DNA from 2 places in the Agromyces silvae genome. Region 1 is predicted to be linked to the other one. Evidence: riboswitches for the same ligand, from Rfam matches in the RefSeq annotation. Region 1 holds a riboswitch; the other holds the start of a gene.
What was found. Region 1 has a riboswitch for thiamine pyrophosphate ahead of thiM (hydroxyethylthiazole kinase). Riboswitches for the same ligand answer to the same signal wherever they lie in the genome.
Positions count from the first base shown of each region.

Region 2: another riboswitch for thiamine pyrophosphate. It lies ahead of QU602_RS07295 (ECF transporter S component); the one in region 1 lies ahead of thiM (hydroxyethylthiazole kinase).

Region 1 covers NZ_CP133018.1:3,301,482-3,305,892, reverse strand. Annotated here, with positions in the region: gene QU602_RS15190 (RNA polymerase sigma factor) at 1-249, shown strand, start outside; gene cspE (transcription antiterminator/RNA stability regulator CspE) at 313-516, opposite strand; gene QU602_RS15180 (DUF7715 family protein) at 887-1,288, shown strand; gene thiM (hydroxyethylthiazole kinase) at 1,317-2,207, opposite strand; TPP riboswitch at 2,190-2,287, opposite strand; gene glsA (glutaminase A) at 2,432-3,652, opposite strand; gene QU602_RS15165 ((deoxy)nucleoside triphosphate pyrophosphohydrolase) at 3,685-4,113, opposite strand.
Region 2 covers NZ_CP133018.1:1,586,020-1,590,430, forward strand. Annotated here, with positions in the region: gene secA2 (accessory Sec system translocase SecA2) at 1-1,364, shown strand, start outside; gene QU602_RS07290 (hypothetical protein) at 1,428-1,775, shown strand; TPP riboswitch at 1,844-1,953, shown strand; gene QU602_RS07295 (ECF transporter S component) at 1,990-2,631, shown strand; gene QU602_RS07300 (ABC transporter ATP-binding protein) at 2,633-4,147, shown strand; gene QU602_RS07305 (energy-coupling factor transporter transmembrane component T family protein) at 4,144-4,411, shown strand, end outside.

The DNA.
Region 1 (4,411 bases):
AGCCTGGGGGCGCGCGTCGCGCTCGCCGCGGTCGTCGGGCGCACGGACGGCGCGGATGCCGGGCTCGCGGCACTGCCCGAGGCATCCGTGGGGGAGACGTTCCAGCCGTGGTGGGCGACCCGCGCCGACCTGCTGTCGCGCGCGGGTCGCGACGCGGAGGCGCGGGATGCGTACGCGCGGGCGGCGGCGATGACGGATGTCCCGGAGGTGCGTGCGTACCTCGCGCAACGCGCGGCGTCGATCGGGTGACCGCAAAGACGAGAGCGGGCCCGCCACGACGAATCGTGGCGGGCCCGCTGTTCGTGCTGCTCTTTAGAGGGCGCGGATGTTCGCAGCCTGCGGGCCCTTCTGGCCCTGCTCGGTGTCGAACTCAACCTTCTGGCCCTCTTCGAGGTTGCGGTAGCCCGCACCGGAGATCGCGCTGAAGTGCGCGAAGACGTCGGCGGAGCCGTCGTCGGGAGCAATGAAGCCGAAGCCCTTTTCAGAGTTGAACCATTTGACGGTGCCAGTGGCCATGTCGTCATTTTCCTTTTCGTTGAGGACCACGGCCGTGGCCCGGGGGTACCACGCCGACGGCGTCGGCGTGGAGCTTCGAGGGGGGAAGGGGGAGGAGGAGGCGGCAGCGCCGCAGCGCACGATGTTGCGGACGGGCGAGGGCCGTCCGGAAGGGGTGCGTGGTGAGACCAGAAATAACACTTCGTTTCGCTGCGTGGCATCAGGGCCACGGCCAGGGCATTTGGCCCAGTGTACGACAAAGCTATGTCACGGGGATGTTACGAGTCGAAACGCCTGCGTAAACGCTCCGCCGCGGCCGCGGCCGCGAGCCGCGGGATGTCGGCGGTGCTGCCTATCCTGCTCCTGCTCGTGCCGAGTACGGAGATGGAACATGCGACTACTGACCGTGACGGCACGCACGCAGGGCGAGCGCGCCGACGATTTCTGCTTCGGGGTGAACGGCGAGCTGGCCTGGATCCCGAGCCCGTGCGCCGAGTCGATGCTGCGACCAGGCGCGACGGCGTGCGAGTGTTACCGGGCCTTCGCCGGGGTGACTTCAGGGGCGCCGTCGTCGACGGCCTTGGTGACCGAATCCGATCTGTCGCGCCGCGAGATCGTGGAGGCGATGCGTGCGGGGGCGGCGGTGAACGGCTGGCCGCCGACCTGCGCGGCGCATCTGGCCGAAGAGATGCTGGCGGTCGCCGGGCGGTGGCCGACCGGCACGGTGCTCGAGCGGAGCTTCTTCGAGTTCCGTGCACGGTCGGCCCCGAAGGCGGGGTCGTCGGCGAATTGACCGGGGGTGCTTGCGTAGGCGGAACGTCTCAGACGGTGGCGAGGCTCGTGACGGTGAGGCGGGCGCGTTCTCCGAGCCGGGCGGGGGTCATGGCGGCGAGGGCGTCGAGGAACTGCGTGGCGAACGTGCCGGGTCCGTTGGAGCGCGCGGCCGCGAGCTCCGCGGCGATGGTGTACACGAGTGTGGCGGCGACGGTCGCGTCGAACGCGGTGTCGTCGGGGGTGACGTCGTCGGGGTGGCCGGTGCCGGCGGCGCGGGTGTCGTGCGCGGGCGCGGTCGCGAGGAAGGCCGCCATGATCGCGCCGAGCGCGCAGCCGCCGCCGGTGATGCGGGTGAGCAGGGCGTCGCCGTTCGAGATCCGGGCGGTGCGGGTGCCGTCGGTGATGAGGTCGACAGGCCCTGAGACGGCGACGACCGAGCCGTAGGTGCGCGCGAGGTGTTCGGCGGCGTCGGTCGCGGCATCCGTGCTGTCCGCCGCGTCGACGCCGCGGCCGCCGGCTCCCTCGCCCGCGAGCGCGAGGATCTCGGAGGCGTTGCCGCGCACGACGGTGGGGCGGTGTGCGACGAGTTCGCGCGCGAGCGCGGTGCGGATCGGCAGTGCGCCGATCGCGACCGGGTCGAGCACCCAGGGCGTGCCCGCTTCGGATGCCCCGGCGACCGCTTCGCGCGCGGCGTCGCGTTGTTCGGGCGTGGGCGTGCCGAGGTTCACCAACAGGCCGCCCGCGACGCGGGCGAACGGGCCGGCTTCGCCGACGATGTCGACCATCGCGGGTGCGGCGCCGATCGCGAGCAGCGCATTCGCGGTGAAGTTCGTGACGACGCTGTTGGTGATGCAGTGCGTGAGCGGTGACGTCTCTCTGAGCCGCTCGAGCTGCTGCTGGGCATGGTTGACGGACAGACGATCGCGCATGGGCGACATCCCTTCGCTAGTACGAACTAGATCAGGTTCGACGGGTGTGATCTCAGCCGCGCGCGTGCGCAGCACCCCGTGTCACTGCCGCCGAGTGTATGCCCTGGGCGGGTCGCTTCGCGAACCTGCCGTCAGTCGGCGGTCCCCAGCCACCCGCATCACAATTCGATCGCAGCGAACCATCCGCCGTCATTTTGGCCACACTAATACATGGGGCCGGGCGAATGCGCGCACTACGCCTCGTCGAGCACTCCGTCGGGGTCGACGACGATGGCGCGTGGCTGCCCCGAGCTCGTCTCGCCGACGAGCTGCGGCACCGCGCGGAACAGCTCTTTCACGGCCAGCCCGACGCGTGTCACGTTGGAGAAGTCGAGCACGAGGCATCCGTCGTCGTTCATCAGCGGGGTGAGGCGCGTGAAGATCTCTTCCGCGGCGGCGAAGTAGATCTCGCCGCGGAGTTCGGCGACCGTGCGCCCCTCCTCGCTCCTGAGGGAGCCGACGGGTGAGTGCGGTTCGCCGCGATGCGAGAGCATGTGCAGCCCGTACCGCTTCGAGAGTGCTTCGAGCATGGCGACGCCGCGCACGCTGTTGCCGCGTTCGTCGAGGCGGGGGCTGAACGTGCCGATGCCGAACTGCCCGGGTTGCACCGCGACGATGCCGCCGCCGACGCCCGATTTCGCGGGCAGGCCGACGTTCACCATCCAGGTGCCCGAGTCGTCGTACATGCCGCAGCTGGTCATCACCGCGGTGGTCCAGCGGGCGGCGTCTTCGCTGATCACGCGTTCGCGGGTGGTCGGGTTCACGCCTCCGGTCGCGAGCGTCGCGGCCATGATCGCGAGATCGCGTGCGGTGACCGCGACCGAGCACTGCCGGAAGTACGCGGCCGTCGCCACGTCGACGGATGCCGCGAGCGACCCGGTCGAGAGCGCGAGGTAGGCGAGTGCGCGGTTGCGATCGCCGGTGGATGTCTCGGAGTCGAACACGTCCTCGTCGACGATGAGGTCGCGCCCGGCGAAGCGTTCGAGCCCGTCTTTGATGACGGCGAACTTCTCGTCGGCGGTCGCACCGGCGATCAGCGACGACGTGACCATCGCACCCGCGTTGATCATCGGGTTCAGCGGTCGACCTGTCTCGGCGTCGAGACTGATCGCGTTGAACGGCTCGCCGCTCGGTTCGAGGCCGACGTGCTTCGTGACCTCGTCGAGGCCGTGCTCGTCGAGCGCGAGCGCGAGCACGAACGGTTTCGACACCGACTGGATCGTGAACGCGATGTCGCTGTCGCCCGCGTCGTGCACATCGCCGCGACTGGAGACGAGCGAGATGCCGAGGGACTCGGCGTCGACCTTCGCGAGCTCGGGGATGTAGTCGGCGACCGCGCCCGAGGTCAGCGGGCGGGCCGTGTCGAGCACGGATTCGAGCGTGGTCAGGACGGGATGCGTCATGTCGACCGGCATGGGGGCAGTCTAGGTGTTCTGGACGTCGCGGGTCAGGAGCCGCGGGATGGCTCGGGGGTGTTCGTCGCCGGCGTGCCGGCGAGGAGGCGCACGGCCGGGAGGTCTGGTGCGGCCCAGTCGAGCGTCAGCAGTTCCGGCGGTGTCGCCCACCGCATGGCGTCGTGGTCGGTGCTGGCGGTGGGGCGGTTCGTCGTGAGGGTGGCGCGGAGGCAGGTGAGACGGATGACTCGGCCGCCGACGTCCGTGTCGTCGGTGCTGAGCTCGTCGTGGACCTCGATGCCGACGCTGAGCTCCTCGGCGATCTCACGGACCAGCGCGTCCGCCGCCGTCTCGCCCTCCTCGACTTTGCCGCCGGGGAACTCCCACTTGCCGGCGTCCGCCTTGCCGGCTCGCCGCCGGCACGCGAGGATGCGACCCTCATGCTCGATCACCGCAGCGACGACGTGCAGCGGGTGGGGCATGGGGCTCCTTGGGGGCATACGGTTCTCGGTCGAGCCAGGGTCGGGCTGTACGTTCGAACGTACTCCTGCCGAAGTACGGGAGAACGTACGCCGCGCGATGTGGACACCGTATGTGGAGGTCTCACGCGAATTCGGGCTCGATTCGTCGCCCGGACGGGGCCGGGCGCTTCTTGGAAACGTGCAAACCTCTGATCGCCCTCGCGGACCAGGTGATCGATCGCGCACTTCCGCCCGAGACATCCGCCCGGGCTGCCACCACCCCACCCTTACCAACCGGACGCATTTCTCCCATATCCTT
Region 2 (4,411 bases), 1.7 Mb from region 1:
GCGAACGCGGTATCTCGTTGGTGAACGAGACGCGAGGGCGCATCGCACACCTGCAGCGATGGCCCGATGGGCTGCACGCCGCAGTCGAGATGAAGGAGGGGCTCGCGCCGTCGTCGCAGTCACGCATCCTCGATCAGACCCTCGTGCAGACGGTCGCTCACACGTACCGAACGCTGGTGGGCATGAGCGGGACGGCCGTCGAAGGCGCAGAACGCCTCGCTGAAGACCATGGCCTCCGTATCGCTGCGGTGTCGACGAACGTCCCCTGCGCACGGATCGATGAAGCCGACCGGCTGTTCGCAACTGCATCGGCGCGCGACCGATCGGTCGTCGAGCGGATCACCGAGGCTCATGCCGTGGGTCAGCCCGTGCTCGTCGGAACGTCGAGTGTTGCCGATTCGGAGCGATTCGCCACTCTCCTGGAGCACGCGGGGGTGACGTGCGAAGTTCTCAACGCAAAGCACGACGCTGACGAGGCGGCGATCATCGCGCGTGCGGGGATGTCCGGCGCGGTCACGATCTCGACTCAGATGGCCGGACGCGGTGTGGACATCCGGCTCGACGATGCCGCGCGTGAACGGGGCGGCCTCCTCGTTATCGGGCTCGGCCGTCATGAGAGCGTGCGGCTGGATCATCAGCTGCGAGGGCGGTCGGGTCGCCAGGGCGACCCGGGCACCTCCACCTTCTTCACGAGCCTGGAGGACGATGTCGTCGTGCATCACATCGATCCAGTCGAGATCGCTGAGGTGGTCGCTCTCGAGGCCGTGCCGTCTCCACGTGCCCTGCGCCTGTACCGGCGTGCACAGCGAGTCGCCGAGGGAAAGGTACTGCAGGCCCATCGGAAGACCAGCGCGTACAACCAGGTTCTCGAGCATCAGCGAGCGGCGACGCTTGCCGTGAGGGACGGTTACCTTGCCGATGACGGGCGAATCGTTGAGCTGCTGACCGAACTGCAGCGGGCTGGCCTGGAGCGCGATCGTGCTAGGCGGCTCAGGCATCCGGAGTGGATCGAGTTCGTCCGTCAGATCGTGCTGTATCGGATCGACGAGGGGTGGGCCGATCACCTCGCGCATATGAGTGACGTGAAAGAGGGCATCCACCTCCGCGCACTCGCCAACGCGGTGCCGCTCGTGGAGTTCACGGTCGAGGCCCGCACGGCCTTCGCAGGCTTCACGGATCACGCCGCCGAGGCAGTCCTGTCGACGCTCCTCGACCTCGACCTCGACCGGCGCCCGGGGACCATCGCCGAGCTCGGCATGCGACGACCGACCTCCACGTGGACATACATGATCGAGGACAACCCGTTCGGCACCGCCGCTGACCGGGTCATCCGCTCGCTCGCCAAACTCATCAGGCCCCGCTGACCGCGCCGAGCGGAGCGAGCGCAAGGGCTGGCCGCATCCAGTCGGCGTAGGTAGCCTGGCCCCATGACGGAACTCGTGGTGGAACTGGCGGACAAGGTCGGCGGCGTCGGCGTGAAGACCTCGTACGGCGATGCGGTCGACATCGGGGGGTCCACGATCGTGCCGGTCGCCCTCGGATATTACGGCTTCGGCGGCGGCAGCGGGTCCGGGTCGATGGATGAGAAGGGCGGCACCGGCGAAGGCAGCGGCGGCGGGGGCGGCGGCGTGTCGATTCCGCTCGGGGCATACATCGGCCGAGGTGGCGATGTGCGGTTCGAGCCGAACCTCATCGGGCTGCTGCTGGCCGCGACCCCGCTCGTCTGGGTCATCGGCAAGTCGCTGCGCTGGATCATCCGCGCCCTGAAGCACTGAGCGCCTGACCGCGGTCGACGCCCGACGCATGGGCGAAGCCCGCACCGGATCGGTGCGGGCGTATACTCATGCGTGAACACGGGAGTCCGGTGAACCGGGCTGAGAGGAAGGTTCCAAACCTTCGACCGTCGAACCTGATCTGGGTCATGCCAGCGCAGGGAGGGCATCGCATCTCATTCCCGTGCCGCTTTCCTTCGAACGAAAGGGCACGACAGTGCACGCAACCACATCCGCAACCACGCCGGCATCGACGCGCACGCCTGGCGGCCGTCGCCTCAGATGGCGGGTGGTCGACATCGTCGTCGCGAGCGTCATCGGCGTCGCGGTCGGCGTCGTCTTCTGGGCGTACGGCGTTATCTGGGGTCCGATCTCGGCCCCCATCTCGACCTTCCTGCCCGGCCTGCAGGCCGCGCCTGCGGCGCTCTGGCTCGTCGCGGGCGTCATCGGCGGACTCGTCATCCGCAAGCCGGGTGCCGCGATGTACACGGAGCTCGTCGCCGCGATCGTATCTGCGCTGATCGGCAGCCAGTGGGGCGGCCTGCTCACGATCGAGGCCGGGCTCGTCCAGGGCCTCGGCGCCGAGCTCGTCTTCGCGATCTTCCTGTACCGCCGTTGGGGCTTCCCCGTCGCGGTGCTCGCGGGCGCGGTGGCCGGGCTCGCGATGGCCGTCAACGACCTCGTGCTCTGGTACGCGGGCTCGGCGCCCGCGTTCGCGACGATCTACATCGTGTCGGCAATCGTCGGCGGTGCGGTCATCGCCGGTGGTCTCGGCTGGCTGGCGGTGCGCGGTCTCGCCCGGACCGGGGCGCTCAGCCGGTTCGCATCCGGGCGGGACGCGGTCAGGGTCACGAGCTGAGGTGACCGCCAACGAGCTGCAACGGCCGGCGCGCGTCGAGGCGCGCGGGTGGGGCTGGCGGCACGGCTCGCGCGCGAGGCCCGCGGTCGAGGGCGTCGAGTTCACCATCGAGCCCGGGGAGCGCGTGCTGCTGCTCGGTCCGTCGGGCTCGGGCAAGTCGACCATCCTGCACGGGCTCGCCGGTGTGCTCGGCGGCGACGACGAGGGCGAGGCGACGGGCCGGCTGCTGGTCGACGGGGTGGATGCCTCGGCGGCGCGCGGCCGCACCGGGCTCGTGCTCCAGGATCCCGACGCCCAGCTCGTGATGGCGAGACTCGGTGACGACGTCGCATTCGGGCTCGAGAACCTCGGCGTGCCGCGGGAGGAGATCGCCCCGCGCGTGCGCGAGGCGCTCGCCGCCGTTGGGCTCGACCTCGCGGTCGACCGGTCGACTGCGGCGCTCTCGGGCGGGCAGCGTCAGCGGCTCGCGCTCGCGGGGGTGATCGCGATGCGCCCAGGCGTCCTGCTGCTCGACGAGCCCACCGCGAATCTCGACCCCGACGGGGTGACCGAGGTCCGTGACGCCGTCGCCCGAGTCGCGGAGCGCACCGGCGCGACGCTCATCGTGGTCGAACACCGGGTGCCCGTCTGGCTGCCCGTCGTCGATCGCGTGATCGTCGTCGGCCGCGAAGGCCGCCTCATCGCCGACGGGCCGGCCGAACGCGTGCTCACCGAACAGGCCGACGAGCTGCGCGCCGCGGGCGTGTGGCTTCCCGGCGAGGCCGCGGCGATGGCCGCACGCCCGGTCCACCCCGCGCTCGGAACCCCTGCGTCGACGGCCGGCACCCCAGAGCTGCTCACCGCGACGGATCTCAGCGTCGCACGCATCTCTGGTCGGCCCGTGCAGACCGGCGTGCACACCGCCGTCCACGAGGCATCCGTGCTCGCCGTCACCGGGCCGAACGGCGCAGGCAAGTCGACCCTCGCGCTCACCCTCGCAGGCCTCCTCCGGCCGGACGACGGCTCGCTCGTGGCATCCGCCCGGCTCGCCGACGGCGCGGCCACCGAGCCGTGGCGCTGGAAGTCGCGGCAGCTGCTCACACGCATCGGGACGGTGTTCCAGAACCCCGAGCACCAGTTCCTCGCGGGCACCGTGCGTGCCGAGCTCGAGGTCGGCCCGCGGGCGCTGCGGCTGCGTGCGGCCGAGGTACACGAGCGCGTCGACCCGCTGCTCGACGCGTTGCGGCTCGCGCATCTCGCGGACGCCAACCCGTTCACCCTGTCGGGCGGCGAGAAGCGCCGGCTCTCGGTGGCCACGGCGCTCGCGACCCGGCCGCGCATGCTCGTGCTCGACGAACCGACGTTCGGCCAGGATGCGGTGACGTGGCGCGAGCTCGTGCGGCTGGTGCGCGAGCTGCGCGAGGCGGGCGCCGGCATCGTGGCCGTCACGCACGATGCCGCGTTCGTCGACGCGCTCGCCGATGTGCGGCTCATGCTGGGTGTCCCCATCGATGCGAGGGCCGAGGTCGCGGTGTGAGCATCGCCGAAGTACGCCCCGGCCTGCCCCTCGCCCGGGTGAACCCGGTCGCGAAGATCGCGGCGACCGTGCCGCTCAGCATCGCGCTGCTGCTCACGCTCGACCCCGTCTCGGCGGGTATCGCGATCCTCTGCGAGATCGTGCTCTTCACGGCGATCGGGCTCGGCCCGCTGCTGTGGTCGGCGCGCACGCTCCCGGTCTGGATCGCCGCACCGCTCACCGGCATCAGCATGGTGCTCTACGGGGCACCGTCCGGACAGGTCT